Regions from separate parts of the Streptomyces lienomycini genome, predicted to be linked through region 2. Evidence: riboswitches for the same ligand, from Rfam matches in the RefSeq annotation. Region 2 holds a riboswitch; the other holds the start of a gene.
What was found. A riboswitch is a leader RNA that binds a small molecule or an ion and turns the genes downstream of it on or off. The one in region 2 is predicted to bind glycine.
Positions count from the first base shown of each region.

Region 1: it holds a riboswitch for glycine, as region 2 does, so the genes downstream of both, gcvT (glycine cleavage system aminomethyltransferase GcvT) here and gcvP (aminomethyl-transferring glycine dehydrogenase) in region 2, are expected to answer to the same signal.

Region 1 is NZ_CP116257.1:1,519,090-1,534,301, reverse strand. It holds gene BJ961_RS07230 (ABC transporter ATP-binding protein) at 1-6, opposite strand, end outside; gene BJ961_RS07225 (ABC transporter permease) at 3-1,001, opposite strand; gene BJ961_RS07220 (ABC transporter substrate-binding protein) at 1,110-2,915, opposite strand; gene BJ961_RS07215 (ABC transporter permease) at 2,986-3,993, opposite strand; gene BJ961_RS07210 (enhanced serine sensitivity protein SseB C-terminal domain-containing protein) at 4,325-5,122, opposite strand; gene BJ961_RS07205 (enhanced serine sensitivity protein SseB) at 5,312-6,079, opposite strand; gene BJ961_RS07200 (AAA family ATPase) at 6,159-6,824, opposite strand; glycine riboswitch at 7,006-7,100, shown strand; glycine riboswitch at 7,101-7,216, shown strand; gene gcvT (glycine cleavage system aminomethyltransferase GcvT) at 7,256-8,374, shown strand; gene gcvH (glycine cleavage system protein GcvH) at 8,517-8,894, shown strand; gene glyA (serine hydroxymethyltransferase) at 8,909-10,171, shown strand; gene BJ961_RS07180 (L-serine ammonia-lyase) at 10,272-11,639, shown strand; gene BJ961_RS07175 (MFS transporter) at 11,754-13,175, shown strand; gene BJ961_RS07170 (D-Ala-D-Ala carboxypeptidase family metallohydrolase) at 13,250-13,984, opposite strand; gene BJ961_RS07165 (glycoside hydrolase family 25 protein) at 14,164-14,718, shown strand; partial or broken gene BJ961_RS07160 (NADPH-dependent F420 reductase) at 14,729-15,212, opposite strand, start outside.
Region 2 is NZ_CP116257.1:5,194,099-5,209,310, reverse strand. It holds gene BJ961_RS23700 (mannose-1-phosphate guanyltransferase) at 1-2,303, shown strand, start outside; gene BJ961_RS23695 (DUF881 domain-containing protein) at 2,471-3,307, shown strand; gene BJ961_RS23690 (small basic family protein) at 3,304-3,636, shown strand; gene BJ961_RS23685 (DUF881 domain-containing protein) at 3,642-4,490, shown strand; gene BJ961_RS23680 (FHA domain-containing protein) at 4,639-5,499, shown strand; gene ftsR (transcriptional regulator FtsR) at 5,543-6,280, shown strand; gene BJ961_RS23670 (bifunctional nuclease family protein) at 6,365-6,838, shown strand; gene BJ961_RS23665 (MerR family transcriptional regulator) at 7,032-7,718, shown strand; gene BJ961_RS23660 (DNA polymerase IV) at 7,835-9,271, shown strand; gene BJ961_RS23655 (PRC-barrel domain-containing protein) at 9,187-9,564, opposite strand; glycine riboswitch at 9,716-9,811, shown strand; gene gcvP (aminomethyl-transferring glycine dehydrogenase) at 9,990-12,875, shown strand; gene BJ961_RS23645 (TOBE domain-containing protein) at 12,959-13,378, opposite strand; gene BJ961_RS23640 (TOBE domain-containing protein) at 13,565-13,960, opposite strand; gene BJ961_RS23635 (hypothetical protein) at 14,061-14,204, shown strand; gene BJ961_RS23630 (DUF5999 family protein) at 14,358-14,561, opposite strand; gene BJ961_RS23625 (hypothetical protein) at 14,847-15,212, opposite strand, start outside.

The DNA of each region.
Region 1 (15,212 bases), 3.7 Mb from region 2:
GGTCATGCGAGCCTCACTCGGGGGTCGATCACGGCGTACAGGATGTCCACCACGAGGTTGGCGATCAGCACCGCGAGAGAAGTGATCAGTACGACGCCCAGGATAAAGGGCAGGTCGTGGTTCTTGATGGCGTCCAGCACCTTCTGGCCGAGGCCGGGGAGGCTGAACGTCGTCTCGGTCAGGATCGCGCCGCCCATCAGGGCGCCGAGGTCCATGCCGAGCATGGTGAGCAGGGGCGTCAGGGTCGATCGCATCGCGTGCTTGCTGATGACGACCTGTTCCTTGAGGCCCTTGGCCCGCGCGGTGCGGATGTAGTCCTCGCCGAGGATCTCCAGCATGGTGGCGCGGGTGATCCGGGCGTACATCGCGGCGTACAGGAAGGCCAGCGTGATCCAGGGCAGGATCATGCCGCCGAGCCATCCGGTGAGGCTCTCCTCGAGCGGGACGAACTGACCGTCGATCCAGCCGAGGCCGTAGGAGAAGATCGCCAGGCTGAGCAGACCGGTGAAGTAGATGGGGAGGGAGACGCCCGCCAGGGCGACGACCATCGCGCCGCGGTCCCACAGGGTGCCGCGCTTGAGGGCGGAGAGCACACCGGCGGCCACGCCGAAGATCAGCCACAGCACGGCGGCGCCGAGCGCGAGGGCCAGGGTGACCGGGAAACGCTCGGTCAGGACCGGCCAGACGGACTGCTCGGTCTTGAAGGAGTAGCCGAAGCAGGGCGCGGCGCAGTTCGTGACGTCGCCGCCGGACGCGTAGGTGCGACCCGCGAAGATGCCCTTGAAGAACTCCCAGGCCTGCACGAGGACCGGGTCGCCCAGACCCAGCTTCTCCCGCACGCCCTCGACGGCGGCGGGGTCCGCCTGCTTGCCGACGAAGTTCAGGGCGATGTCGACGCCCGCCCACTTGGGGACGAGGAAGAAGATGCAGAAGACCACCAGGATGATGACCACGAGCATCACAGCGGCGGCGAAGAGCCGCCTGATGAGGTAAGCGAGCACGGGTTGCGGCCCGCTGCGTCCCGCGGGCCGCCGGAGATTGTCCGGCGGCCCGCGGTCACGCCGCGCCGGCCTTCACCTGCCTTTCGTGCCGTACGGCGGGTGTACCGGTTACTTCTTGGGGTTCTTCAGACCGATGTTCACGAAGTCGTACATACCGCTGTAGGCGTCGGTGGTGTAGACGTTCGCGATGTTGCTGGAGCGCCAGTTGATGAACTTCTCGAAGACGAAGGGCAGGTAGTACGCGCCCTCCATCACCTTGTGGTTGATCTCCGTGGCGATCTTCTTCTTGCCGGCGTCGTCCTTGGCGGTCAGGTAGTCCGCGAAGAGGCCGTCGATCTTCGGGTCCTTGATCATCGCGAAGTTGTTGTTCGCGCTGTCGAGGATGTAGTCGCTGTGCCACAGCGGCAGACCGTAGCCCTGCACGGACGGGAAGTCCGGGCCCCAGCCCATGATGATGATGCCGTAGCCCTTCTTGGCCACGTTCGTCGGGCTGCCGATGACGCTGGCGTACTGCGAACCGTCGTACTGGTCGATCTCGACGTCGATGCCGACCTTCTTCAGCGAGGCCTGGAGGGACTCGGCGGTGGCGACCTCGACGGGCTTGTTGTTGCGGACCGCGATGGTGGTCTTGAAGCCGTTCGGCTGGTTGCAGGCCTTCAGCTCTTCCTTGGCCTTCTCGACGTTGCCGCCCTTGTTGGCACCGGCCATCTCGTACGGGTCGTACTTCTGGCCCTCGGAGCCCGGAACGGCGGGCGGCAGCATGTTGGTGCCGATGTCACCACCGGCGATCGGGCCGCCGCGCGCGGTCTGCAGGGAGACGTGGTCGGCCCCGTAGAGCACGGCCTTGCGGCAGTGGATGTTGTCGAACGGCTTCACGTTCTGCGGGAACGCCGCGTACCGGATGTAACCCGAGACCGGGTTGTCCAGGTTGGCCTTGTGCTCCTTCAGGGCGGTGGTGCGGCCCTGCGGGGACAGACCGGTCTGCGCCAGGTCGATGTCGTAGTCGCCGGCGATGAGGCGGGCGTCCATGTCGTTGGCGTTGGTGAAGAACTTGACCGTGATCTTGTCCGGGTACGCCTTGCGGACCGGGTCCGAGCTCTGCTTCCACTCGGTGTTGCGGACCAGGGTCAGGTCCTTGCCGGGGTTGTAGGACTCGAACTTGTACGGGCCCGAGGAGAACGGGTGCAGGCCGTACTTGGACTTGGTGTCCTTGTCCTGGCGGACCGGGGACGCCGAGGTCAGCGCGAGCATCTCCTCGAAGTCCGAGTTGGCCTGCGGCAGCTTGAAGACGATGGTCTTGTCGTTCGGCGTCTCGATCGCCTTCAGACCCAGCTTGTCCTTGGACGTGTCCTTGTACGGGCCCTTGTACTCACCCTTCGGGTCGAGCACCTCCTTGAGGTACGTCGGACCGCCGGACAGCACGTCCTGCGCCCAGACGCGCTCGATGCCGTACTTGACGTCCTTGGAGGTGATCGGCTTGCCGTCCTCCCAGGTGACGTCGTCACGCAGGGTGTACGTGTACGTCTTGCCGTCCGCGGAGACCTTGGCGACATCGGTGGCGAGGTCGGGGGTGGTCTCGGCACCGGTGGCACCCGGCTCGGTCTTGTTCGTGACCAGCTGGCGGCTGTAGTAGCGGGAGAAGTCCCACATGAAGCCGTAGTAGCCGCGCGTGGTGTCCCACGAGTCGGCGTCCTGCGTGCTGGCGAACTTCAGCGTGCCGCCCTTCTTGGCCTCGGAGGCCTGGGCGACCTTGTTGTTGGCCGCGTCGAAGCCGGCCGCGCCGTTCTTCGAACCGCCGCCGCCGCTGTCGTCGTCGCCGCCGCCGCCGCACGCCGCCGTGGTCAGCAGCGCGGCGACCACTGCGGCAGCGGCCAAAGCCTGCTTGCGCCGCCCTGAGGTGCGTTGGGTAGTCACGATCTCGGATCCTCCGGATTAGATGAGAGACCCCGTGCAGGTGCCACGGGTCGCCTTGCGGTACGGCGGGTCAGCGGGAGCCCTTCGGGTCCAGCGCGTCGCGCACGCCGTCACCGAAGAGGTTGAAGGCAAGAACGGTGATGAAGATCGCCACACCGGGGACCACCATGTACATGGGGTCCGACTTGTAGTAGTCGATGGCGCTCGAGAGCATCTGTCCCCAGGACGACGTCGGCGGTTTGACGCCGACGCCGAGGAAGCTGAGCGCCGCCTCGGTGAGGATGTTGGTGGGGATCATCATCGTCGTGTAGACGATGATCGGCGCCACCAGGTTGGGCAGCAGTTCCTTGAACAGGATGTAGAACCGTCCGGCGCCCAGGGATCTCGCCGCCTCGACGTACTCCCGCTCGCGCATCGAGAGCGTCTGGCCGCGGACCACCCGGCCGATGTAGGGCCAGCCGAAGAAGCCGATGACCACGATCATCATGAGCAGGCGCACGCCCGTGCCGCTCAGTCCGAGCATGTTGTCCGGCATGACGGAGACCAGGGCGATGATGAAGAGCAGCTGCGGGAAGGCCAGCAGGCCGTCCATGATCCGGCAGATGAGGGAGTCGACCCAGCCGCCGAAGAAGCCCGCGAGGACCCCGAGGACGGTGCCGAGGACCACGGCGACCATCGCGGACAGGAAGCCGACCAGCAGCGAGATCCGTGAGCCGTGGACGATGCGGGCGAAGATGTCGCGGCCGTTGACCGGCTCCACGCCGAGCCAGTGGTCGCCGCTGAGACCGCCCAGGGAGCCCGTGGGGGTACCGAACAGCGGGTCGATCATGTCCTCGTTGTACGCGTTGGGTTCCTGCCCGTAGAGGGAGGTGATCAACGGCGCCAGCACGGCGACCACGATGAGGACCAGCACCACGATGCCGCCCGCGAGGGCCAGCCTGTCCCTCTTCAAGCGCTCCCAGGCGATCCGGCCCAGGGAGCGCCCTTGTACCGACTTGGCCTCGGCGCCGGCGACCGCCGCTTCCTCTGCCGCACTCGGGGCCGCTTCCGCGGTCGGCTCGTGCAATGGTGCCGTCATCTGGCAGGGACCCCTCTCAACCGGCGGTAGCCGGCCCGCACTTGCCGCTGTAGCGGCGTGATCAGTCCGTCGTACAAAGAGGCGAGCATCCACCCCCTTGTTGCGGGAGTCTTCAACGCTTTGGCGATCTGTAGCCAGACTTGACGGTGAATGGATGCGCAACCGTGATGCTGTTTGAGGTGTTCCGTTATCCGGACAGTGGGTAACGGGGGCCGGACACGGTCGAGTTGGGACATCGGGGACAAGTGAGGTCTTTGCGCCGTCATCTACGCGCGAAGATCGCCTCTGCCGGTCCCGTCGCGCGGCCGGACCCGACGGGCCCGCCCGAACGTCAGTACCGGCTACCGGCGGGAGGGTATCCGTACCCGCCGGCCGGCGCCTGGGCGGGGGCGGGCGCGTGGGCCTCGCGGTCGTAGAACGGACGGGCGTTGGCGCGCAGCCACAGGGCGACCGGGTCGTGGGCGTCGGTCATCGCCACCGTCGACACCGGCAGCCCGTCCGGCACCGCGCCGACCGACTGCTGCATCATCGCGCGCACCGCGTCGACGGCCGGCGGGGAGGTGTCGTACACGTCGAGACCGATGGCGAGGTACGGCGCTCCCAGCGCGGGCTGCACCCAGGCGCGGCGCAGCGCGCGGACCGCGGGGGTGCGGTGGGCGTTCTGCGCGAGCAGGGCGTAGAACTGGGGGATCTCGATGGCCGGTTCGGACAGGCGCAGCGGTCCGGCGGGCTGGCGGTCCAGACCGGAGACGATGCGGCGCAGGTCCAGCCAGGGGATGCCGACGCCGCCGCCGGGGGCGTGCGGGTTCAGCCAGAGGCCGTGGCGGTCCGGGTAGAGGGCGCGGGCCACCTCCAGGCCGTCGACCACTTCGTACGACCGGTTCCAGCCGCTGGCCGACAGCTCCTGGGCGGAGGTGACGCAGGGCGCGTAGCCGTGGCCCCCGACCTCCATGTTTCCGTACTGGGCGTCGGGGGAGCCGGCCTGGCCGTGCCACAGCAGCATCCAGACCTGGCCGGAGGCGGGGGTGGCGAGTGCGCGCAGCAGTGCCTCGTAGGCGTCGTAGCGCCCGGGCGTCACCTGGCGCAGCATGTGCTCGACCTGCCCGGTCGTGGTGCCGCTGGCGCTCACGTGTATCGCCCCTTCGAGAAGTCCCCGGTCGTGCGACCAGCTTAAGGCTCCGCCGATGCGGGGTGCCCATGCGCTCGGGGGTCCTTGCCGTCCGGCGGGTGCGGGTCTCGTCCTGGTCGATCGCGCCCACGCGGCGGCGCCGCACATGGCACAGCCCCGCGCCCCCTGGGTGCGTTTCCCGGCCGGCGGCTACAGGTCCAGGGCGTAGAAGGGGCGGACGTTCTCCCGCATCCAGTCGCAGACCGGGTCCTGGGCCGCCTCCAGGAGGACCATGTTGACCTGCCACTTCAGGGGGGAGCCGGTCAGGGCGCGGCCCAGGGCGTCCAGGGGGAGGGCGCGGGCGTCGTCCTCCCAGTGGGTGAGTTCGACGCCGACGAACAGGACGGGATCGGCTGTCTCGACGGCGGCCAGGCAGCGGCGCGCGCTGCGCACCACGCCGGTGGCGGCGAACTCGGCGGAGGCCGCGGCCAGGAAGTCCACCGGGTCGTCCTGCCAGTCGGGTTCGAAGAGGCGGACCCGGCCGCCGGACGCGGGTCCGTCCAGCGGGGTGCGCCCGGCGCGGCACAGTTCGGCGACGGCGGGCGGCGGCAGCGGGATCCCGACGACGCCCTCCGGGTTCACGGCGATGCCGATCTGCGGGGGCAGGCCGCGGGCGAACTCCACGGCGGGGGCGATGCTGTACGCCATCTGCGCCCCGGCGACCTGGCGGAGCTGTTCCTCGGAGCTGAACACCGGTACGTAGGCCTGGCCGTCGATCTCCAGCGAGGGCAGGTCGAGGGGGCCGCTGTGCGGGCCGCCGCCGTTCGGCAGAGGTATCCACAGGAAGCTGCGGCCGAGGACCTCCACGATCCGGCCGCCGGCCGACGGGACGCCGACGGAGGCGGACAGCACCTCCTCCAGCTCGTTGCCGGGCCACCCGCCGTGCGGGTGGGGGTGCGCCTGTGCCGGGAAGTCCATCTGCCTACCTACCGCCTGCCTGGTACCGCTGTCCGTGGCTGAAAGGCTAACCCGTTCGGTCCAGTGGCCCTACGGTGCGTCACCCCGTGAAGGCGATCCGGCGGAGGGTGTCGGCCGCGGCCCGGTCCAGGACGGTCGCCGAGGCGCAGCCGGTCGGCAGGGTGCCCGCGGTGACGGCGCGCAGCAGACGGGAGTTGGCCGTGCGGTGGCGCAGGAACGCGTACCGGGTCACGCCGCGGCCGCGCTCGCGCTGTCCGGCGAGGGCGTCCTCGGCGCCGACGTCGAGCAGCAGCAGGTGCAGGGTGCCGCTCCGGCGCCGGGCCTCGCGGGCCAGCCAGCCGCGCACCCAGGCCTGGGTGCCGCAGTCGTGCACGACGACGCCCTCGCCGGAGCGCAGCGCGCGGCGCAGTCCGGCGTAGTGGGCGAGACGGACGAGGGGCCGGTAGAGCCCGTACGGCAATAAGCGCGGCATGCGGCGGTCCCAGCGGTCGCGGGTGTCCTGGGAGTCGACGCGCAGGCCCTGCACGGTGCGCCGCATCAGCGTGGACTTGCCGCTGCCGGGCAGGCCGGTGATCACCACCAGGTCCCGGGGTCCGAACAGCAGGGCGTGCGGGCTGCGGCCGCCGCGGTCCCTGAGGTCGCGGACGACGGGTGCGGGCAGTTCGGCGCACGCCTCCGGGGCCGCAGAGGGCTGCTCGGGCAGCGCGAGACCCGAGGTCGTGGCGTACGCCGTGGTCCTGTTCACCGTGATCGTCCTCCCCTGGGGCGGTTCACGAGATTCCCGTCCCCGTCGAGTGTAAAGAGAAGGTAATGCGCGGGTCTCGCGTTTTCGTTCGCTTACTGCCACAAGCCGGTTACAGATACAGCTCTGCCCAGGGATCGGCCGGGCGTGCAATGATGGCGGCGCCAACTGCATACCGGCCGTTTGAATCCGCGCGGGAGAGTCCCCGGCCGTCGCCGGGGCGCCGAAGGAGCAAGTCCCTCCCTTGAATCTCTCAGGCACCGTTACCGCGCGGGCGAGGCACATCTGAAAAGCGGACCGCCCCCGACGGCGGTCCCACCCAAGGTGCAAGCCCTGTCCGCCGTACTCCGGTGGCCACGGCGAACCTCTCAGGTTCCGATGACAGATGGGGAGGATCGACCTCGCCCCGTCCTGTCCTGGGAGACGACCGACCGATGAGCAGTACCGAACTCCGCCGTACCGCGCTCGATGCCACCCATCGCGCGCTGGGCGCGACGATGACCGACTTCGCCGGCTGGGACATGCCCCTGCGCTACGGCTCCGAGCGCGACGAGCACGTCGCGGTGCGCACCCGTGCCGGTCTCTTCGACCTCTCGCACATGGGTGAGATCACCGTCACCGGTCCACAGGCGGCCGAGCTGCTGAACTTCGCGCTGGTGGGCAACATCGGCACCGTGAAGCCGGGCCGGGCCCGCTACACCATGATCTGCCGCGAGGACGGCGGCATCCTGGACGACCTGATCGTCTACCGGCTCGGCGACACCACGTACATGGTGGTCGCCAACGCCTCCAACGCCCAGGTCGTGCTGGACGCGCTGACCGGGCGGGCGGCCGGCTTCGACGCCGAGGTGCGCGACGACCGCGACGCCTACGCGCTGCTCGCCGTGCAGGGTCCCGAGTCCCCGGGCATCCTCGCGTCGCTCACCGACGCCGACCTGGACGGTCTGAAGTACTACGCCGGTCTGCCCGGCACCGTCGCGGGCGTCCCGGCGCTGATCGCGCGCACCGGCTACACCGGCGAGGACGGCTTCGAGCTGTTCGTGAAGCCGGAGCACGCCGTGGAGCTGTGGGAGGCGCTGACCCGGGCGGGCGAGGGCGTCGGTCTCGTCGCGTGCGGCCTGTCCTGCCGGGACACGCTCCGCCTGGAGGCGGGCATGCCGCTGTACGGCAACGAGCTGACGACCGCGCTGACGCCGTTCGACGCGGGTCTCGGCCGGGTCGTGAAGTTCGAGAAGGAGGGCGACTTCGTCGGGCGTGCCGCGCTGACCGAGGCCGCTGCCCGGGCGGAGCAGAACCCGCCCCGCGTCCTGGTCGGCCTGGTCGCCGAGGGCCGCCGGGTACCGCGCGCCGGGTACCAGGTGGTCGCGGGCGGCGAGGTGATCGGCCGGGTCACCTCCGGCGCCCCGTCGCCGACGCTGGGCAGGCCGATCGCCATGGCGTACGTCGACCCGGGGCACGCGGCACCGGGCACCGCGGGTGTCGGTGTGGACATCCGGGGCAGCCACGAGCCGTACGAGGTCGTGGCGCTTCCCTTCTACAAGCGCCAGAAGTAGACACTGGCGCGGCGGGGCCCCGCCGTCCCGCGCGCGTCCGCGCCGCCCACCGGTGCGGCCGCGGCGACCCCTTCCGTCGCCGTGTTCACCACCTGTCACCCCCTTCACCAGCCACTTCCCCGCGTACAGGAGAATTCAGGCCATGAGCAACCCCCAGCAGCTGCGTTACAGCAAGGAGCACGAGTGGCTGTCGGGCGCCGAGGACGGCGTCTCGACGGTCGGCATCACGGAGCACGCGGCCAACGCGCTCGGTGACGTCGTCTTCGTGCAGCTTCCCGAGGTCGGCGACGCGGTGACCGCGGGCGGGACCTGCGGCGAACTGGAGTCGACCAAGTCGGTGTCCGACCTGTACTCCCCCGTGTCCGGCGAGATCACCGAGGTCAACGAGGACGTCGTCAACGACCCGTCGCTGGTGAACAGCGCCCCCTTCGAGGGCGGCTGGCTGTTCAAGGTGCGGGTCACGGACGAGCCGGGCGACCTGCTCTCCGCCGACGAGTACACCGCCTTCGCCGGCGCCTGAGGAGTCACGATCGCATGTCGCTTCTGAACACACCCCTGCACGAGCTGGACCCGGACGTCGCCGCCGCCGTCGACGCCGAGCTGGACCGCCAGCAGTCCACCCTCGAGATGATCGCCTCGGAGAACTTCGCCCCGGTCGCGGTCATGGAGGCCCAGGGCTCGGTCCTCACCAACAAGTACGCCGAGGGCTACCCCGGCCGCCGCTACTACGGCGGCTGCGAGCACGTCGACGTGGTCGAGCAGATCGCCATCGACCGGGTCAAGGCGCTCTTCGGCGCCGAGCACGCCAACGTGCAGCCGCACTCGGGCGCCCAGGCCAACGCGGCCGCGATGTTCGCGCTGCTCAAGCCCGGCGACACGATCATGGGTCTGAACCTCGCCCACGGCGGGCACCTGACCCACGGCATGAAGATCAACTTCTCCGGCAAGCTCTACAACGTCGTCCCGTACCACGTCGGCGACGACGGCCAGGTCGACATGGCCGAGGTGGAGCGCCTGGCCAAGGAGACCAAGCCGAAGCTGATCGTGGCGGGCTGGTCGGCCTACCCGCGTCAGCTGGACTTCGCCGCGTTCCGCAAGGTCGCCGACGAGGTCGGCGCGTACCTGATGGTCGACATGGCGCACTTCGCCGGTCTGGTCGCGGCGGGCCTGCACCCGAACCCGGTGCCGCACGCCCACGTCGTCACCACCACCACGCACAAGACCCTGGGCGGTCCGCGCGGCGGTGTGATCCTCTCCACGGCCGAGCTGGCCAAGAAGATCAACTCCGCCGTCTTCCCCGGTCAGCAGGGTGGTCCGCTGGAGCACGTGGTGGCCGCCAAGGCCGTCGCCTTCAAGGTCGCCGCGAGCGAGGACTTCAAGGAGCGCCAGGGCCGTACGCTGGAGGGTGCCCGCATCCTGGCCGAGCGCCTGGTGCGGGACGACGCCAAGGCGGCGGGCGTCTCTGTCCTGACCGGCGGCACGGACGTCCACCTGGTCCTGGTGGACCTGCGTGACTCCGAGCTGGACGGCCAGCAGGCCGAGGACCGCCTCCACGAGGTCGGCATCACGGTCAACCGCAACGCCGTTCCGAACGACCCGCGTCCGCCGATGGTGACCTCCGGTCTGCGCATCGGTACGCCGGCCCTGGCGACCCGGGGCTTCACGGCCGAGGACTTCGCCGAGGTCGCGGACGTGATCGCCGAGGCGCTGAAGCCGTCCTACGACGCCGAGGCCCTCAAGGCCCGGGTGAAGACCCTGGCCGACAAGCACCCGCTGTACCCGGGTCTGAACAAGTAGACACCGCATCCGAGGGGTGGGGCGCCGCATCCGCCACAAGCGGCCGGGCGCCCCGCCCCTCGGCACCCCCTCCGCACCACCCCCGTTCTGAGGAGTCCCCGTGGCCATCTCGGTCTTCGACCTGTTCTCGATCGGCATCGGCCCGTCGAGCTCGCACACGGTCGGCCCGATGCGCGCGGCCCGCATGTTCGCCCGCCGCCTGCGCGGCGAGGAGCTGCTGGGCTCCGTCGCCTCGGTCCGCGCCGAGCTGTACGGCTCGCTCGGCGCCACCGGCCACGGCCACGGCACCCCGAAGGCGGTGCTGCTCGGCCTGGAGGGCGACTCACCGCGCACGGTCGACGTGGAGACGGCGGACGCCCGCGTCGAGACGATCAGGTCGGCCGCCCGTCTCAGCCTCCTCGGCGAGCACGAGATCGCGTTCTCCTACGACGACGACATGGTCCTGCACCGCCGCAAGGCCCTCCCCTACCACGCCAACGGCATGACCCTGTGGGCGTACGACGCCCAGGGCGCCGAGGTGCTGACCAAGACGTACTACTCGGTCGGCGGCGGCTTCGTCGTCGACGAGGACGCGGTGGGCGCGGACCGCATCGTGCTCGACGACACGGTGCTCAAGTACCCCTTCCGCACCGGTGACGAGCTGCTGCGCCTGGCCCGGGAGACGGGCCTGTCCATCTCCGCGCTGATGCTGGAGAACGAGCGGGCCTGGCGCGACGAGGACGAGATCCGCGAGGGCCTGCTGGAGATCTGGCGCGTGATGCGGGCGTGCGTGGAGCGCGGCATGACCCGCGAGGGCATCCTGCCGGGCGGCCTGAAGGTGCGCCGCCGCGCCGCGAACACCGCGCGCAAGCTGCGCTCCGAGGGCGACCCGCAGGCGCTGGCCATGGAGTGGATCACCCTCTACGCGATGGCCGTGAACGAGGAGAACGCGGCCGGCGGCCGGGTCGTCACCGCCCCCACCAACGGCGCGGCCGGCATCATCCCGGCCGTCCTGCACTACTACGTGAACTTCGTCCCCGGCGCCGACGAGGACGGCGTGGTCCGCTTCCTCCTCGCGGCCGGCGCCATCGGCATGCTCTTCAAGGAGAACGCCTCCATCTCCGGCGCCGAGGTCGGCTGCCAGGGCGAGGTCGGCTCCGCCTGCTCGATGGCGGCCGGTGCCCTCGCCGAGGTGCTGGGCGGCTCCCCGGAGCAGGTGGAGAACGCCGCCGAGATCGGCATGGAGCACAACCTCGGCCTCACCTGCGACCCGGTCGGCGGCCTGGTGCAGATCCCCTGCATCGAGCGCAACGGCATGGCCGCGGTCAAGGCGGTCACGGCGGCCCGGATGGCGATGCGCGGCGACGGCTCCCACAAGGTCTCCCTGGACAAGGTCATCAAGACCATGAAGGAGACCGGCGCCGACATGTCGGTCAAGTACAAGGAGACGGCGCGGGGCGGGCTCGCGGTGAACATCATCGAGTGCTGAACGGCGGCACGACCGGAGCGCGGCGGGCGTCTCACATCGTGACACCCGCTTTCCGTGAAGCAAGACGGCTGAGATCGTTGCGACACCCATGTTTCGCACGTGAAAGACCGAGTCATGCCCGCACCGTCCCCCCACCCCGCTCCCGCCCAGGCACCCGTCAACCCCCGGTCGCGCGTCCTCGTCGCCAGCCTCATGGGCACGACGATCGAGTTCTACGACTTCTACATCTACGCGACCGCCGCCGTCCTGGTCTTCCCGAAGCTCTTCTTCCCGAGCAGCGACCCCACCACGGCGCTGCTGTCGTCGTTCGCTGTCTTCGGCGCCGCGATGGTCGCCCGGCCGATCGGCGCCGTCTTCTTCGGGCACCTCGGTGACCGGCTCGGCCGCAAGAGGACGCTGGTCGTCTCGCTGCTCACCATGGGCGTCGCCACGTTCCTCATCGGCGTGCTGCCCACCTACGCGCAGGCGGGCTGGCTCGCCACGGCGCTGCTCGTGCTGATGCGGCTCGCGCAGGGCTTCGCGCTCGGCGGCGAGTGGAGCGGGGCCGCGCTGGTCGCCACCGAGAACGCGCCCCGCGGCAAGCGCGCCCTGTACGGGACCTTCCCGCAGCTGGGTGCCCCGCTCGGCTTCATCATCGGCAACGGCCTGTTCCTGATCATCGGGGCGCTGCTGCCGTCCGCCGGCGGCGCGGACCCCACGCAGCCGTCCGAGGCCTTCGCGAGCTGGGGCTGGCGCATCCCGTTCCTGTTCTCCGCCGTGATGGTCGCGATCGGCCTGTGGGTGCGCTCGCGGCTCGTGGAGTCGCCGGTGTTCGCGAGGACGCGCGAGACCGGCGGGGTGCGCAAGCTGCCGCTGGCCACCGTGGTCCAGGGCCACTGGAGGCAGCTGGTCCTGGGCACGTTCATCATGCTGGCGACGTACGTGCTCTTCTACCTGATGACCACGTTCTCGCTGAGCTACGGCCGCGCCGCCAAGGACGCCGACGTGCCGGGGCTCGGCTACAGCTACACCACGTTCGTCCTGATGATGATCTTCGGTGTGCTGTTCTTCGCCGTGTTCACCCTGGTCTCCGGCCCGCTCGCCGACAAGTACGGGCGCCGCACCACCCTGGTCTGGATCACCGCCGCGATCGTGGTCTTCGGCCTGGTCTGGGTGCCGCTGATCGACCTGGGCACGCTCGGCGTGGTGCTGTGGCTGGTGCTCGGCTTCACGCTGATGGGCATGACGTTCGGCCCGATGGGCGCGCTGCTGCCGGAGCTGTTCCCGACCAGTGTGCGCTACACCGGGTCCGGCATCTCGTACAACGTCAGCTCGATCCTCGGCGCGGCCGTCGCCCCGTTCATAGCGGTGGCGCTGTGGGAGGCCGGTGACGGCTCGCCCTGGCTGGTCGGCGTCTACCTCTCGGCGATGGCCGTGCTGACGCTGACCGCGCTGCTGCTCGGCAAGGAGACCAAGGACGTCTCCCTGGACGAGGGCGAGCCCGGCCCCGCCGACGAGAGCCCCCGGGCGGCCGCGGCCGCCTCCTCCGCTCCCTGATCAGCCCGGCGCGCACCACCGCCGTACGCCGGGCGCCCTCACGCCGGGCGTACGGTGGCGTGCGCTCCGGTCGCTCAGATGCCGCAGTTGGGGGCCGACCAGTACGGCGACGGGTCGAAGGCCACGTGGGTGTGGTCGTTGTGGCCCGGGTAGCCCGGGCCGAGGATCTCCGAGAAGCCGTGGGTCCTGGACTGCTGGGCGAGCCGGCAGAAGCTGGGCGATCCGGTCAGGTCGGCGGCGTCGCCGTAGAGGTGGCGGCTGGTGGCCGAGCCGCCGACGGCGTTGTTGCAGGCGCGGGAGCGGAAGCCGCTGGAGATCGTGATCGGCACGTCGCCGAGGGCGTGCCGCATCGCCTCCAGCTTCCACATGGTCTTCAGCGCGTTCGACTTGGCGGTGGCGGCGGACACCGCCCCGCCGGACCAGTCGGAGTTGCACTTGTTGAGTTCGGCGTAGGTGAAGTGGACGGGCGTGCAGTCCGCGTCCTGGAGGGCGTAGATCTTGCTGAAGGTCGCGGGGCCCGCGACGCCGTCCGCGCCCAGCCCGTAGGCGGCCTGGAACTTCTTGACGGCGGCGGCGGTCCGGGCGCCGTACTGGCCGTCGTAGGAGAGCCGTTCGCCCGAGGTGACCCAGCCGGCGACGCGGATCTGCAACTGCGTCACGTCGCTGCCGGAGGAGCCCTGGGAGAGGGTGCGGTTCCAGGTGTAGCAGGAGTCGGCGTGCGCGGTGCCCGCGGTGGCGCCCCATCCGACCACCGCACCAGCCATGAGCATGACAAATGAGAGAAGGAGACGTGACACGCGTCTGAACATCCCGGCCTCCCGACCGTCGAGTCGTCCGTGAACCGGAGCCCAGCGTGGGGCACCGCGCTACGCGCGTCAATGGCGCCCAGGGGAACCGATGTCGACATTTCCGCTTCGAGCGGGGATCACCCGTGCCATCGTGGGGAATAACCAACTCCCGTCCCCCCACAGCCTCTCAGGGAGGCCCCATGCTGCGCGGCATCGACGTCAGCGCCTACCAGTCCTCCAGCTACGACACCGACGGCCTGTCCTTCGTCTTCGTGAAGGCGACGGAAGGCCGTTCGTACGTCAACCCGAAACTCTCGGCCCAGACCAAGCGGGGCCGCGACGCCGGGCTGGTCGTCGGCTTCTACCACTTCCTGTGGCCGGGCAACCTCACCGCCCAGGCCGAGTACTTCGTCTCCAAGGCCCCGGAGCGCAAGGGCGACATCCTCGCCGTCGACTGGGAGTCGAACGGCGAGGGCACGCATCCGAGCAACGCGGAGAAGGACAGCTTCATCAGGAAGGTGAAGGCCCTGCGGCCGGACAACCGGGTGGTCCTCTACACGAACAGGAACTACTGGTTGACCGTGGACACCACCTCGTACGCGGGCGACGGCCTGTGGATCGCCGACTACGTGTCGGCGGGCAAGCCGCGCATCCAGGCCGACTGGCGTTTCCACCAGTACACCGACGACCCGGTCGACACCAATGTGGCGGACTTCGCGAGCAAGGCCGCACTCCAGAAGTGGGCGCGGCCCTGAGCGGCGGGGGTCAGCCCCGGAAGTCCGCGGGACGTTCCGCGGGCGCCTGGGCCAGCGCCTCGGTGACGCCCTCGACGCCCTCGCGCAGACCGTAGACCGGGGTGCCGGGCTGCTGGCGCCAGGAGTCGTCGATGCCGCCGGAGTCGACGGTGTCGAAGCCCAGCTCGTCGATCAGCGCGCGCACCTTCGCCTTGGCCGGCGCGTCGTCACCGGCCACCGGGAGCGCCACACGGTCGGACGCGCCGGCCGGGCGGGGGCGGTCCAGGAGGTCCTGGGCGTAGGTGCCGTTGAAGGCCTTGATCACGGGGTGCCCGAGATGGTGTTCCGTCCAGCGGCTCTCGGTGAGCCCCTCGTCCTCGATGGCGGCGATCCTGCCGTCGCGCTGCTGCGGGTAGTAGTTGCCGGTGTCGATGACCGCGACGTCCTCGGACGCTCCGTCGAGGATGCCGTCCGGGAGGTCCGGGACGCGCTTCAGCGGGATCGTGACGACCACG
Region 2 (15,212 bases):
GTGACGGCGAAGAGCTCGGGATGGAGCTCACCTATGCCAACGAGGAGAAGCCACTCGGTACCGCCGGAAGCGTCAAGAACGCCGAAGAGGCGTTGAAGGACGATGCCTTCCTCGTCATTTCCGGCGATGCCCTGACCGACTTCGACCTCACCGACCTGATCAATTTTCACAAGGAAAAGGGTTCGCTCGTCACCGTCTGTCTGACGCGCGTGCCCAATCCCCTGGAATTCGGCATCACGATCGTCGACGAAGAGGGCAAGGTCGAGCGCTTCCTGGAGAAGCCGACCTGGGGCCAGGTCTTCTCCGACACCGTGAACACCGGAATCTATGTCATGGAGCCCGAGGTCTTCGACTACGTCGACCCCGACGTGCCCGTGGACTGGTCCGGTGACGTCTTCCCGCAGCTGATGAAGGAAGGCAAGCCCGTCTACGGCTACGTCGCCGAGGGCTACTGGGAGGACGTCGGCACCCACGAGAGCTATGTGAAGGCCCAGGCCGACGTCCTGGAGCGCAAGGTCGACGTCGACATCGACGGATTCGAGATCTCTCCCGGGGTCTGGGTGGCCGAGGGCGCCGAGGTCCATCCCGACGCCGTACTCCGTGGGCCGCTGTACATCGGCGACTACGCCAAGGTCGAGGCCGGCGCCGAGATCCGGGAGCACACGGTCATCGGCTCCAACGTCGTCGTCAAGACCGGCGCCTTCCTGCACAAGGCCGTCGTCGCCGACAACGTGTACGTCGGACCCCACAGCAATCTGCGCGGGTGCGTCGTCGGCAAGAACACCGACATCATGCGTGCCGCGCGGATCGAGGACGGCGCGGTCATCGGTGACGAGTGCCTCGTCGGTGAAGAATCGATCGTCCAGGGGAACGTGCGGGTCTACCCCTTCAAGACCATCGAGGCCGGTGCCTTCGTCAACACGTCGGTCATCTGGGAGTCCCGGGGGCAGGCACACCTGTTCGGCGCCCGCGGGGTGTCCGGCATCCTGAACGTGGAGATCACCCCCGAACTGGCCGTCAGGCTGGCCGGCGCCTACGCGACGACCCTCAAGAAGGGTTCCACCGTCACCACGGCCCGCGACCACTCCCGTGGTGCCCGTGCGCTGAAGCGGGCGGTGATCTCCGCGCTGCAGGCCAGCGCCATCGACGTACGCGATCTGGAGAACGTACCGCTGCCCGTGGCGCGGCAGCAGACCGCGCGGGGGAGCGCCGGCGGGATCATGATCCGGACCACTCTCGGTGTGCCGGACTCCGTCGACATCATGTTCTTCGACGGACAGGGCGCCGACCTGTCGCAGGGAAGCCAGCGGAAGCTCGACCGGGTGTTCGCGCGGCAGGAGTACCGGCGGGCGTTCCCCGGCGAGATCGGCGACCTGCACTTCCCGTCCAGCGTGTTCGACTCGTACACCGGCTCCCTGCTGCGCAACGTCGACATCACCGGGATCGCCGAGTCCGGGCTCAAGGTGGTGGTGGACGCCTCCAACGGCAGCGCGGGCCTGGTACTGCCCAGTCTGCTGGGCAAGCTGGGCGTCGACTCGCTCACCATCAACCCCGGTCTCGACGAGTCCCGGCCGACCGAGTCGGCCGACATCCGGCGCTCGGGACTGGTGCGCCTCGGGGAGATCGTGGCGTCCTCGCGGGCCGCGTTCGGTGTGCGGTTCGACCCGGTCGGCGAGCGGCTGTCGCTCGTCGACGAGAAGGGCCGCATCATCGAGGACGACCGTGCGCTGCTGGTGATGCTCGACCTGATCGCCGCCGAGCGGCGCAGCGGCCGGGTGGCGCTTCCGGTGACGACCACCAGGATCGCCGAGCAGGTCGCGGCCTACCACGGCACCCAGGTCGAGTGGACGACCACCTCCCCGGACGACCTGACGCGGGTCGGCGGCGAGGAAGGGGCGATCTTCGGCGGTGACGGCAAGGGCGGCTTCATCGTCCCCGAGTTCAGCAGTGTCTACGACGGTACGGCGGCCTTCGTGCGGCTGATCGGACTCGTCGCGCGCACGCAGCTCACGCTGAGCCAGATCGACGCGAGGATCCCCCGTGCGCACGTCCTGAAGCGCGATCTGGCCACCCCCTGGGCCGTCAAGGGCCTGGTGATGCGGCGGGTCGTCGAGGCGGCCGGGGACCGTTTCGTGGACACCACGGACGGAGTACGCGTGGTGGAGACCGACGGACGCTGGGTCATGGTGCTGCCCGACCCGGCCGAGGCGGTCACCCACCTGTGGGCGGAGGGCCCCGACGACGCCTCCGCGCAGGCGCTGCTCGACGAATGGTCCGCGGTGGTGGACAGCGCGGGCCGGTGAGACGGACCGCACGCGTGCGTGCCGGACAAGTGTCCCCAAGGGGGCCTGTCCGGCACGCCGGTGGGGCCGTTCGGAGGTAGCGGCGGCGGCGTGCGACGATGTGCGGCATGCCGCAGCCACCCCCCGTTCGGAGCACATCGACGCGGCCCGCGCGCCCGGACGCGTCCATGTCATTGCTGACCAATGTCATGGACCACAGCCTCGACGACGGATACGCCGAGGCCGCCGAGCGGAAGAAGGCCGACGGGGGCGGCGGCATGCCGAAGACCCTTCGGGCCAAGCTCGGGCTGGCGGCGGGCCTCGTGCTGGCGGCCCTGGTCGTGACGGTCGGTGCCGCGCAGGCGCGGGTCGCCGCTCCCGTCGTGGCCAAGGAACGCGAGGAACTCGTCGACCGCATAGAGAGCGAGACCTCGGCGGCCGACAAGCTCGAGAAGAGCGTCGACGAGCTGCGCGCCGACGTGAACGCGCGCAGGAGCGAGGCACTGGAGAAGAGCGGCGACGGAGACCGGCCCGACCTGGTCGGCATCCTGTCGGGCGCGGTCGCGGTGCACGGCCCGGGTGTGAAACTCGTGGTGAACGACGCCAAGGACGCGGGCACGGACGGTGACGGCCGGCCGCGCGGCACCTCCGGCTTCTCCGACACGGGCCGGGTGCGGGACCGGGACATGCAGCGCGTGGTCAACGGGCTGTGGGAGTCGGGCGCCGAGGCCGTCTCCATCAACGGACAGCGCCTGACGGCACTGTCCGCGATCAGGGCCGCCGGTGACGCGATACTGGTCGACAACAGGCCGCTGGTGCCGCCGTACACGGTGCTCGCGGTGGGGGACGGCAAGCGGCTGAGCGCCGGGTTCCAGGACAGCGCGGACGGGCTCTACCTCCATGCCCTGCAGGAGAACTACGGCATCCGCACCGCCATCTCCGTCGCGGACGACCTCAAGCTGCCGGCCGCACCGAGTGTGATCGTACGAACAGCACAGCCGATAACCGAGAAGGGCACATCGTGATCGCCGTACTGGGCCTCGTCGTGGGAGTCGTGGCCGGATTGCTGGTCCGGCCCGAGGTGCCGGCGGCCGTGGAGCCGTATCTGCCGATCGCCGTCGTCGCGGCGTTGGACGCCGTCTTCGGCGGGCTGCGGGCCATGCTCGACGGCATCTTCGACGACAAGGTCTTCGTGGTGTCGTTCCTGTCGAACGTGGTCGTGGCCGCGCTGATCGTGTTCCTGGGCGACAAGCTGGGCGTCGGCGCCCAGCTGTCCACCGGTGTCGTGGTCGTCCTCGGCATCCGCATCTTCTCCAACGCCGCGGCGATCCGACGCCACGTCTTCAGGGCGTGAGGCCGATGAGCGACCACGACGAGCGGCCCGCGAACAGGCTGCGCAAGGAGCTGCCCGAGGAGATGCCGCCGTCCGGGGCGTCCGCCGCGGACGGCGACGCCCAGCGGGACGACCGGTCGGCGCGCGGCGGACCGACGGGCAGGCAGCGGCTGCTCAAGGGGCTGTGGCCGCCGCGCCTGACCCGCGCCCAACTGATCGTCGCCCTTCTCCTGTTCGGGCTGGGCTTCGGCCTCGCGGTCCAGGTGGCGTCCAACAGCGACAGCGACAGCGCGCTGCGTGGCGCACGGCAGGAGGATCTGGTGCGCATCCTCGATGAACTGGACGACCGTACTCAGCGTCTTGAAGACGAGAAGCAGGGCCTCGAGAAGCAGCGCGACGAGCTCGAGAACAGCTCCGACCAGGCGGAGGAGGCCCGCAAGCAGACGCTGGAGAAGGAACGGCAACTGGGCATTCTCGCGGGCACGGTGGCCGCGCGGGGGCCCGGCATCACGGTGACGATCGAGGACACGAAGGGGACGGTCGAGGCGGACATGCTGCTCGACGCGATTCAGGAGCTGCGTGCGGCGGGTGCCGAGGCGATCCAGGTGAACGACGTCCGGGTCGTCGCCGGCACGTACCTCGCGGACTCCGACAAGTCCGTGAGCGTCGACGGGAACAAGATCAACGCGCCCTATCGTTTCCAGGTCATCGGCAAGCCGCAGGACCTGGAACCGGCTCTCAACATTCCTGGAGGCGTGGTGCAGACTCTGGAGAAGGAACAGGCCACCGTTACTGTTGAGAGGTCGAGCAAGATCGTTGTGGACGCCTTGCGAGCGGCGAAGCGGCCTGACTACGCTCGGTCGTCCTCCGAGTGAACCGGCCGTGCATGGGGGTTGTCCGGCGAGGGCATGAGGTTGCGGGGGGTCGGCGCACCGATTGGGTGGTGCGTGGTGGAAACTGTCTGGTGGAGGCGGACGTTGTGAAGGTGTCCGGGTCGGCCAGTGCGTTCAGTAAGGGTTCGTCCTGCCCCACGGGCGGGTCTGTTTCGGTCAAGGGGAATCGCCCGTGAAGTTGTTTGCGAAGTTGTTCGGCAAGAGCGCGCGAGAGGGCGGCGACAACGCGACCGCCCGCCATCGCGCACAGCCCGAAGCGGAGGGCCGACGCCCGATGTTCCGGGACCAGGTGGGTGGTCCGGGTGGTGACGTTTCCGGTGGTCAGGGCGTGCCGTCTGTTGACCCTGCGCAGTCCGGCGGCATAGGTTTCGGCCAGCCCTCGGGCTCGGGCGGCGGATACAACGCCGGCCCGTACGCGTCGAACGCCCCGGCGGGGCAGCCGGAGGATCCGTCCATGTCGGCCCTGGTCTGTACGAGGTGCGGCAACCGCAACGCGGAGAACAGCCGCTTCTGCTCCAACTGCGGCGCTCCGCTGCGTGCCGGGGCGGTTCCGGAGCGAGCGTCCGAGACGACCTCCACGATCTCCATCTCGGGTCTCGAGGCCTACGACGCCGAGGTCACCGGCCAGACGGCGATCCCGGCGCTCTCTCCCGAGGCGCAGGCTGCCGTCGACGCGCTGCCGCTGGGCTCCGCGCTCCTGGTCGTGCGGCGTGGTCCGAACTCGGGCAGCCGCTTCCTGCTGGACGGCGAGCTGACCACGGCCGGGCGCCATCCGCAGAGCGACATCTTCCTGGACGACGTGACGGTCTCGCGTCGGCACGTGGAGTTCCGCCGCAGTACGGACGGTTCGTTCACGGTCGCCGACGTCGGCAGCCTGAACGGCACCTACGTCAACCGGGAGCGCATCGACCAGGTCGCCCTGTCGAACGGTGACGAGGTGCAGATCGGCAAGTACCGGCTGGTGTTCTACGCGAGCCAGCGGGGTTACTGACCGCCCCCGGGCCTCCCGCCCCGGGAAACTTCAGGGAAGGTCCATGCTGCAAACACCGAGCGGCGGCGCCGGGCAAGGCGCCGCCGCCACGGACAGTGGGCTGATGAGCATCGGAGCAGTGCTGAACGCGCTGCGTGACGAGTTCCCCGACATCACCATCTCCAAGATCCGCTTCCTCGAGTCGGAGGGCCTCGTCGAGCCGCGGCGCACTCCGGCCGGGTACCGCAAGTTCAGCGCACACGACGTCGACCGCCTCGGCGAGGTGCTGCGCATGCAGCGGGACCACTACCTGCCGCTCAAGGTGATCCGCGAACACCTGGACGCGGTGGAGCGCGGCGAGGCCGTGACCCTGCCGAGGGTCGGCCGGCAGCGGGACGGGGAGGCCGTGTCCGAGGCCCCCGAGAGCCCGACGGTGGCCCGGATCGGGCGGGAGGAACTGCTCACCACGGCCGGCATAGGCGACCAGGAGCTGGCGGAGTGGGAGTCGTACGGGCTCGTCGCCCCGCTGCCCGACGGGGCGTACGACGCCGAGGCGGTCACGGTGGCGTCCCTGGTGGTGCAGCTGGGCCGGTTCGGAATCGAGCCGCGGCACCTGCGGGTGATGAAGGCCGCCGCCGACCGGGAGGCCGGGCTGGTCGACCAGGTGGTGGCCCCGCTGAAGCGGCACCGCAACCCCCAGACCAGGGCGCACGCGGAAGCACGCACCAAGGAGCTGGCGGGACTGGCGGTGAAGCTGCACGCGGCTCTGGTGCAGACCGCCCTCGGCGTGCGGCTGCCCTGAAACGAACGTGTTCGAACACCCGGATCGACCACCCGATCCCGGCCCGACTACCCAAACGTCCCGAGCACGGCCTAGGGTTGCTGTGTGAACGAGCTCGATGTCGTAGGTGTCCGGGTCGAGATGCCCTCCAACCAGCCGATCGTGCTGCTGCGCGAGGTGGGCGGCGACCGTTACCTTCCCATCTGGATCGGACCGGGGGAGGCGACGGCGATCGCCTTCGCCCAGCAGGGCATGGCGCCCGCGCGGCCGCTGACCCACGACCTGTTCAAGGACGTGCTGGAAGCCGTCGGCCAGGAGCTCACGGAAGTGCGCATCACCGACCTGCGGGACGGTGTCTTCTACGCGGAGCTGGTCTTCGCGAGCGGAGTCGAGGTCAGTGCCAGGCCGTCCGACGCCATAGCACTGGCACTGCGCACCGGTACGCCGATCTACGGCAGCGACACGGTCCTCGACGACGCCGGCATCGCCATCCCGGACGAGCAGGAGGACGAGGTGGAGAAGTTCCGCGAGTTCCTCGACCAGATCTCGCCGGAGGACTTCGGAACCAGCAACCAGTGAGACGCGCGGGCCGAGGGCGCTCGGGCCGCCGTACGGCCCTGGTCCGGGCACATTCGGCTAGCTGTTCCCCGATGCAGGGCACGGTAAACCACTCGTAGGGTGATTATCACTCGGCGTGCCGAGTGTGGCGATCGTTGACGCACCCTTGGTGACTGCCTACCTTCGAGGAGGCAGGTCAAGGACGGAGGTCGGCGTGAGAATCAGCGGCGACGGTACGGCTGGGGGTGGCCCCGGGCACAGCTTCGGGCCAGGCGGTCCGTACCCTCCCCCGGGCTCCCGGCTTCGCGCGGGCGGGGGCCACGCCCAGCACGGTGGCGCGGCCGAACCCGGTCCGCAGCGACCGGCAGCCGTGCCGACCAGCGGAGGGGCGACGACCATGGCGTCCGAGCAGATCGGCTATCGCGGGCCGACGGCCTGCGCGGCCGCCGGGATCACCTACCGGCAGCTCGACTACTGGGCCCGCACGGGCCTGGTCGAGCCCAGCGTGCGGCCCGCGCACGGATCCGGAACGCAGCGGTTGTACGGCTTCCGCGACGTGGTCGTGCTGAAGATCGTCAAGCGCTTCCTCGACACCGGGGTGTCACTGCAGAACATCCGCACCACCGTCCAGCATCTGCGGGAGCGCGGCTTCCGCGACCTGGAGCGGATGACGCTGATGAGCGACGGCGCCACCGTGTACGAGTGCACGTCGCCCGACGAGGTGCACTCCCTGCTCCAGGGCGGCCAGGGCGTCTTCGGGATCGCCGTCGGCGTGGTGTGGCGGGACGTGGAGAGCGCGCTGTCCCAGCTGCACGGGGAGCGCGTCGACACGGGGGAGACCCTGGTCGGGCACAACCCGGCCGACGAGCTGGCCCGGCGGCGGAACAACAGGGCGGTCTGAACCCCCGGTCGCTCCGCCGCGGAGACCGGCCCGGCACCGTCCCGCCGCGCAGGCGTGGCCCCGCCGGTGTGACCGGTGCGACGGCATTGTCAGTGGCGTAGGGCAGCATCGGAGATGTGAGAACCGCGCCCACGATCCTGCATCTCGACATGGACGCCTTCTTCGCCTCGGTGGAGCAGGCGTCCAAACCGAGCCTGCGCGGGAAGGCCGTCGTCGTGGGCGGCCTCGGACCACGCGGCGTGGTCGCCACCTGTTCGTACGAGGCCCGGGTGTTCGGCGTGCACTCCGCGATGCCCATGGGCCAGGCACGCCGGCTCGCGCCCCACGCCGCGTACCTCGTCCCGCGCTTCCAGCTCTACCGGTCCATCAGCGAGCAGGTGATGCGGCTGCTGCGGGAGCTGTCGCCGCTGGTGGAGCCGCTGAGCCTGGACGAGGCCTTCGTGGACCTGGAGGCCGGCGGGACGGCCTGGGACGCGGAGTCGGCGCGGCTGGCCGGAGCGAAGCTGCGCACGGACATCCGCACGGCCACCGCCCTCACCGGATCCGTGGGGCTGGCCGCCTCCAAGATGCTCGCCAAGATCGCCTCCGAGGAGGCGAAGCCCGACGGACTGGTCCTCGTGCCACCGGGGACGGAGCGGACCCTGCTGGAGCCGATGACCGTGCGGACGCTGCCCGGGGTGGGACCGGCCACGGGAGACCATCTGCGGCGGGCGGGGATCACCACGGTCGGCGACATCGCCGAGGCGGGCGAGGACGAGCTGGTGCGACTGCTGGGCAAGGCGCACGGCCACGCCCTGTACGCCATGGCGCTGGCGCGTGACCAGCGGCCGGTGGTGGCCGAGCGGGAGACCAAGTCGGTGTCGGTCGAGGACACCTACGACGTGGACATCCACGACCGGGTGCGGGTCGGCGTCGAGGTGGGGCGGCTCGCGGACCGGTGCGTGCGGCGGCTGCGCGGATCCGGTCTGTCGGGCCGGACCATCGTGCTCAAGGTGCGCCGGTACGACTTCTCCACCCTGACGCGCTCCGAGACGCTGCGCGGGCCCACCGACGACCCGACGGTGGTGCGGGAGGCGGCCGCCCGGCTGCTGGACTCGGTGGACACCACGGGCGGTGTGCGGCTGCTCGGGGTGGGGGTCAGCGGGCTCGCCGACTACACGCAGGAGGACCTGTTCGCGCAGGCGGCCGGGGACCGGGCCGAGGAGCCGGTCGAGGAGCCGGTGACGACCGAGCCCGTCGAGGAGCGCGGCCCTTCGCCCGCCGAGCGCCGCTGGCCCGCGGGGCACGACGTACGGCACGCGGAGCTGGGGCACGGGTGGGTGCAGGGCAGCGGCCTCGGGCGGGTCACCGTGCGCTTCGAGACGCCGTACTCCGAGGTCGGCAGGGTGCGGACGTTCACGGTGGACGACCCGGAGCTGACCCCGGCGGAGCCGCTGCCGCTGGTCGCCGACGCCGCGGACGCGCCGGGTCAGGCGTCGTCGTTGCCCTTGCCCGCCAGCTTGCCGAAATCGCGGTCGGGAGGCGGGGGAGGGGCCGCCACGTCCAGGCCGTAGTGGTGGTAGAGCTGGAGTTCCTGTTCCGGCGAGAGGTGGCGGCCGACCCCGAAGTCGGGCGCCTCCTTGATCAGGGTCCGGTCGAAGGGCACACGCAGGCTGCCCTCGACCAGCTCGCTGGGCTCCAGCGGGACGAACGCGTCCCTGCTGAAGAGGCCGGTCCGTATGGCCGCCCACTCGGGGACGCCGGTGGCATCGTCGAGGTAGACCTCGTCCACGGTGCCGATCCTGGTGCCGTCGCGGTCGAACGCCTTGCGGCCGATCAGGTTCCGCGGATCGATGTCAGTACGCACGGGGCCCTCCACTTGATCGCACCACTGGGCCGCACTGGGGGTCGCACACCAGCCGCCTCATCATCCCTAAGTACTACAAAAGAGCACATAGGGTCGGTCGGCCACTCGAGGTCCGTGCGGTGACCTCGCTGGTAGGCTGGCAAGCGGCTGCTGACCCCGTGCGGGAGAGTCCTCCGGACACCATCGGAGGCGCCGAAGGAGCAAATCCTCCCCGGAATCTCTCAGGCTCACGTACCGCACGGACGAGGTCACTCTGGAAAGCAGGGCGGGTGTCGACGGCTTCCGCTCTCACCGACGGTGAAAGCCGGGACAGCCCTCGGGCTCGACCGGTGAAGCTCTCAGGTTGAGATGACAGAGGGGGAGGCCGTCCGGGTACCCGCGCCGTGGTGCCCCTCGAAGGTCGTCAGACCAGGAGGCCTCCGCACATGACCGCCCACCGCACTCCGCTCTCCGAACTCGAACAGGCCATGCCTTTCGAGCAGCGGCACATCGGCCCCGACCACGAGGCCCGGGCCAAGATGCTCGCGCAGGTCGGTTACGGTTCGCTCGACGAACTGACGGCCGCCGCCGTGCCGGATGTGATCAAGAACGCCGACCGGCTCGACCTGCCGGGCGCGCGCTCCGAGGCCGAGGTGCTGGCCGAGCTGCGCTCCCTGGCCGACCGCAACCAGGTCCTCGACTCCATGATCGGCCTCGGCTACTACGGCACCTTCACCCCGCCGGTGATCCTGCGCAACGTCATGGAGAACCCGTCCTGGTACACGGCGTACACGCCCTACCAGCCGGAGATCTCCCAGGGCCGTCTCGAAGCCCTGCTGAACTTCCAGACGATGGTCGCCGAGCTGACCGGCCTGCCCACATCCGGCGCCTCGCTGCTCGACGAGGGCACCGCCGCCGCCGAGGCGATGGCCCTGTCCCGGCGCATGGGCAAGAACAAGAAGGGCCTGTTCCTGGTCGACGCGGACGCCCTGCCGCAGACCGTCGCCGTGATACGGACCCGGGCCGAGCCGACCGGCGTCGAGGTCGTCGTCGCCGACCTGAGCGAGGGCATCCCCGCCGACGTCGCCGAGCGCGAGATCAACGGCGTCCTGATCCAGTACCCGGGCGCCTCCGGTGCCGTCCGCGACATCAAGCCGGTGATCGACCGGGCGCACGAGCTCGGCGCGCTCGTCACCGTCGCCGCCGACCTGCTCGCCCTCACCCTGCTCACCTCGCCCGGCGAACTGGGCGCGGACATCGCGGTGGGCACCACCCAGCGCTTCGGCGTGCCGATGGGCTTCGGCGGGCCGCACGCCGGCTACATGGCCGTGCACGAGAAGTTCGCCCGCAGCCTGCCCGGCCGCCTGGTCGGCGTCTCCGTGGACGCCGACGGCAACAAGGCCTACCGCCTGGCCCTGCAGACCCGCGAGCAGCACATCCGCCGCGAGAAGGCCACCAGCAACATCTGCACCGCGCAGGTGCTGCTCGCCGTCATGGCCGGCATGTACGCCGTCTACCACGGCCCCGAGGGCCTGCGGGCCATCGCGCGACGCACCCACCGGTACGCGTCGATCACCGCCGCCGGCCTCGCCGCGGGCGGCGTCGAGATCGTGCACGGCTCCTACTTCGACACCGTCACCGCGCGGGTGCCCGGCGGTGCCGACGCGATCGTCCACGCCGCCCGCGAGAACGGGATCAACCTGCGGCTCGTCGACGCCGACCACGTGTCGTTCGCCTGCGACGAGACCACCACGCGTGCCCAGGTCGGCGGCGTGTGGCTCGCCTTCGGAGTGGAGGGCGACGTCGAGTCGCTCGACGCGGAGACCGCGGAGACGCTCCCGGAGGCGCTGCTGCGCACCGACGACTTCCTGACCCACCCCGTCTTCCACCAGCACCGCTCCGAGACCGCGATGCTGCGCTACCTGCGTCGCCTCGCCGACCGGGACTACGCGCTGGACCGCGGCATGATCCCGCTGGGCTCCTGCACCATGAAGCTCAACGCGACCACCGAGATGGAGCCGGTCACCTGGCCCGAGTTCGGCGCCCTGCACCCCTTCGCGCCCGCCGCGCAGGCCCAGGGCTACCTGACCCTCATCCGTGAGCTGGAGGAGCGGCTCGCGGAGGTCACCGGGTACGACAAGGTCTCGCTCCAGCCCAACGCCGGTTCGCAGGGCGAGTTCGCCGGCCTGCTCGCCGTACGCGGCTACCACCGGGCCAACGGCGACGAACAGCGCACCGTCTGCCTCATCCCGTCCTCGGCGCACGGCACCAACGCCGCCAGCGCCGTGATGGCCGGCATGAAGGTCGTCGTCGTCAAGACCGCCGAGGACGGCGAGATCGACGTCGAGGACCTGCGCGCCAAGATCGAGAAGCACCGCGACGAGCTGGCCGTGCTGATGATCACCTACCCCTCCACGCACGGCGTGTTCGAGGAGCACGTCGCCGACATCTGCGCGCAGGTGCACGACGCGGGCGGCCAGGTCTACGTCGACGGCGCCAACCTCAACGCCCTGGTCGGCCTCGCCAAGCCCGGCCACTTCGGCGGCGACGTCTCCCACCTGAACCTGCACAAGACGTTCTGCATCCCGCACGGCGGCGGCGGTCCCGGCGTCGGCCCGGTGGCCGTACGGTCGCACCTGGCGCCGTACCTGCCCAACCACCCGCTGCAGCCCGCGGCCGGTCCGCAGACGGGCGTCGGCCCGATCTCGGCGGCGCCGTGGGGCTCGGCCGGCATCCTGCCGATCTCCTGGTCGTACGTCCGGCTGATGGGCGGCGAGGGCCTCAAGCGGGCCACCCAGGTGGCCGTGCTGTCCGCCAACTACATCGCCAAGCGACTGGAGCCGCACTTCCCGGTGCTCTACAACGGCCCCGGCGGGCTGGTCGCGCACGAGTGCATCATCGACCTGCGCCCGCTGACCAAGGCCACCGGCGTGAGCGTCGACGACGTCGCCAAGCGGCTGATCGACTACGGCTTCCACGCGCCGACGATGTCGTTCCCGGTGGCCGGCACGCTGATGATCGAGCCGACCGAGTCCGAGGACCTGGCCGAGCTGGACCGGTTCTGCGAGGCCATGATCGCCATCCGCGCGGAGATCGAGAAGGTCGGCTCCGGCGCCTGGCCCGCCGACGACAACCCGCTGCGCGGTGCCCCGCACACCGCGGGCGCGCTCGGCGGTGAGTGGGACCACGTGTACACGCGGGAGGAGGCCGTCTTCCCGGCCGGTGTGTCCGTCGCCGACAAGTACTGGCCGCCGGTGCGCCGCATCGACCAGGCCTACGGCGACCGGAACCTGGTCTGCTCCTGCCCGCCGCTGGACGCGTACGAGGACTGAGTCCCGCCGCGGAAGCGGGAGAGGCTCCGTCCAGGCCCCTGCGGCGCTGGGCGGAGCCTCTCGGCGTGTCGGCGTCTTCCGCCTCACCCGGTGGCGAGCGACACCTCCGTCGACTTGATCAGCGCGACGACGGGTACGCCGACGGCCAGGCCCAGGTCGTCGGCCGCCTGCCGGGTGATGGCGGCGGTCAGTTCGGCGCCCTCGACGGCGACCGCGACCGAGGCCATCGCGACGCCGGTGGTGAGGGCGGTGACCGTGCCCGGCAGCCGGTTGCGGATGGAGAGGCCGTCGACGTGCCCGGTGGCCAGGGCGACCTCCGTTGCCTTCACCAGGGCCCGCACGGCGGTGCCGGGGGCGAGCGCGAGGTCCTCGGCGGAGTCCCGGGTGATCGCCGCGGTCAGGTCCTGGCCGCCGGAGAGACGGACCCCGACCGTCGCCATGGCCTCGCCCGGGGTGACGGCGGTGACGGTGCCGGGGAGCTGGTTGCGGATGGACAGGCTCATGGGGGCACCGTAGCCCGGTGGAGGCGTTGCGCCGGGTATGCGCGTTTCTGCGTCGTCTTGTCCGTTTCCTGCATCCGTGCATCCGTGCATCCGTGTATCCGGACGGAGGCCCGGTCCGGCCGCGGCGCCGGAGGAGGGGACGGCGGCCCCGTGGTGCCACAGGTCGCGGGCGCCGGAGCCGAGCGGTCACGTCCGGTCGATATGGACATTCGTCGACTTCACCCGGGCGGTGGCCTCCATGCCGACCTCCAGGCCGAGTTCCTCCACCGCCTCCCTGGTCAGCAGGGAGACCAGCCGGTGCGGGCCGGCCTGGATCTCGACCTGGGCCGCGACGTCGCCGAGCTTGATCGCGGTCACGATGCCGGGGAACGCGTTGCGCACCGAGGTGTACGGGGTCTCCTCGTCGGCACCGTCGGAGCGGGCGAGTCGGACCGAGAACGCGGCCAGATCGCTGCCGTCGACGACGCGACGCCCGCCCTCGTCGCGACGGGTGGTGATCCGGCCCGCGTCGGCCCAGCGGCGCGCGGTGTCCGGACTGACGCCGAGCAGCCGCGCCGCCTGGCCGATCGTGTAGGACTGCATGCCGGTCACGATAGGCCGCGCGAGAGGAACGGCGGACGCGGGGTTGGCCGTTGGGTATAACGCGATATAGCGTTAGTGCGCGGCAGTGGTGGGGTCGCTGGTGGCGAGCTACGCCGAGGTGAAGACGCCGCGGGCGGTCGACGCCGGGGTGCCCGTGGAGCTGCGGGTGCTGATCGCGGGCGAGATCAGCTGGGGGCACGTCGTGGTGCGCTCGCCGCGTCGGAGGCTCGGGCGGAGGGCGTAGCACCGGGGACATCACCCCGTCGGTCCTGAGGGCCACGAGGAGTCACCGGCCCCGGACACGCGTGGGGGCCGGTGCGCAGCCGTGGCTGCGGGCCGGCCCCGTGAGGCGCCGGACGGAGTGGCACGCAGTGGCGGCACACCGTCCGGTCGGTGGTCAGGCGGCGGTGATCAGACCCGCGCCGACCGGGCGGTGCGGGGCGATGACCCGGCCGTCCGGCAGTAGCTCACCGGTGTCCTCGAAGAGGACGACGCCGTTGCACAGCAGGCTCCACCCCTGCTCCGGGTGGTGCGCCACGAGGCGGGCGGACTCCCGGTCGGCGGAGACTGCTGAGGGGCACGGTGGCTGGTGCTGACACATGAGTGGGGTCTCTCGGTCCGTGATGATGGGTGAGTGCGCTGTCTTGTCTGTCCCGCGGCGTGAAGCTTCGTTCATGGCCGCCCCCCGTTGTGTAAGTCGGTCCGAACCCAGTGTTGCCCCACGGGCGTCGATCCGCAGGTATTTCGCAGCACCGCTTCTCACAGGTTGATGACGCATCACCCGCGCGGACGGTTCAGCCCAACTGCACTGTCACTTCGGATGGTTCGGCATGGCCGAATGGGGCTAGTCCGCGCGGGTGGGTGAGGGGCGGGTGCGCGGGGCAGGTCAGGCGGGCGAACCCAGGAGCCGCGTCGGTGTCATCCGGTGCGTGAGGACCGGCAGCAGTTCGGAGACCCGGTGCGGCCGGTGGGCCGCGATACCGGGAGGCGCCGGCGCCAGCGGCACCAGCAGGTCGGTGGCCGCGGGGTGCCCGGCCGTGGCGTCCGCGGCGCAGTCGCCGTGCAGCCACAGCGTCAGCATGTACAGCTCGGGAACCGACAGCAGGCGCGGCTGGTACGCCTGCGCCATCGACTCGGCCTGCCGCAGCGCCCGCTCGGTCGAGGCGACGTAGGGGCCCTCGAAGAAGTGCGAGAACGCCCAGCCGTCCGGTGTCAGCATGGTCTCCGCCGCCGCCACCGCATGGTCGCCGCA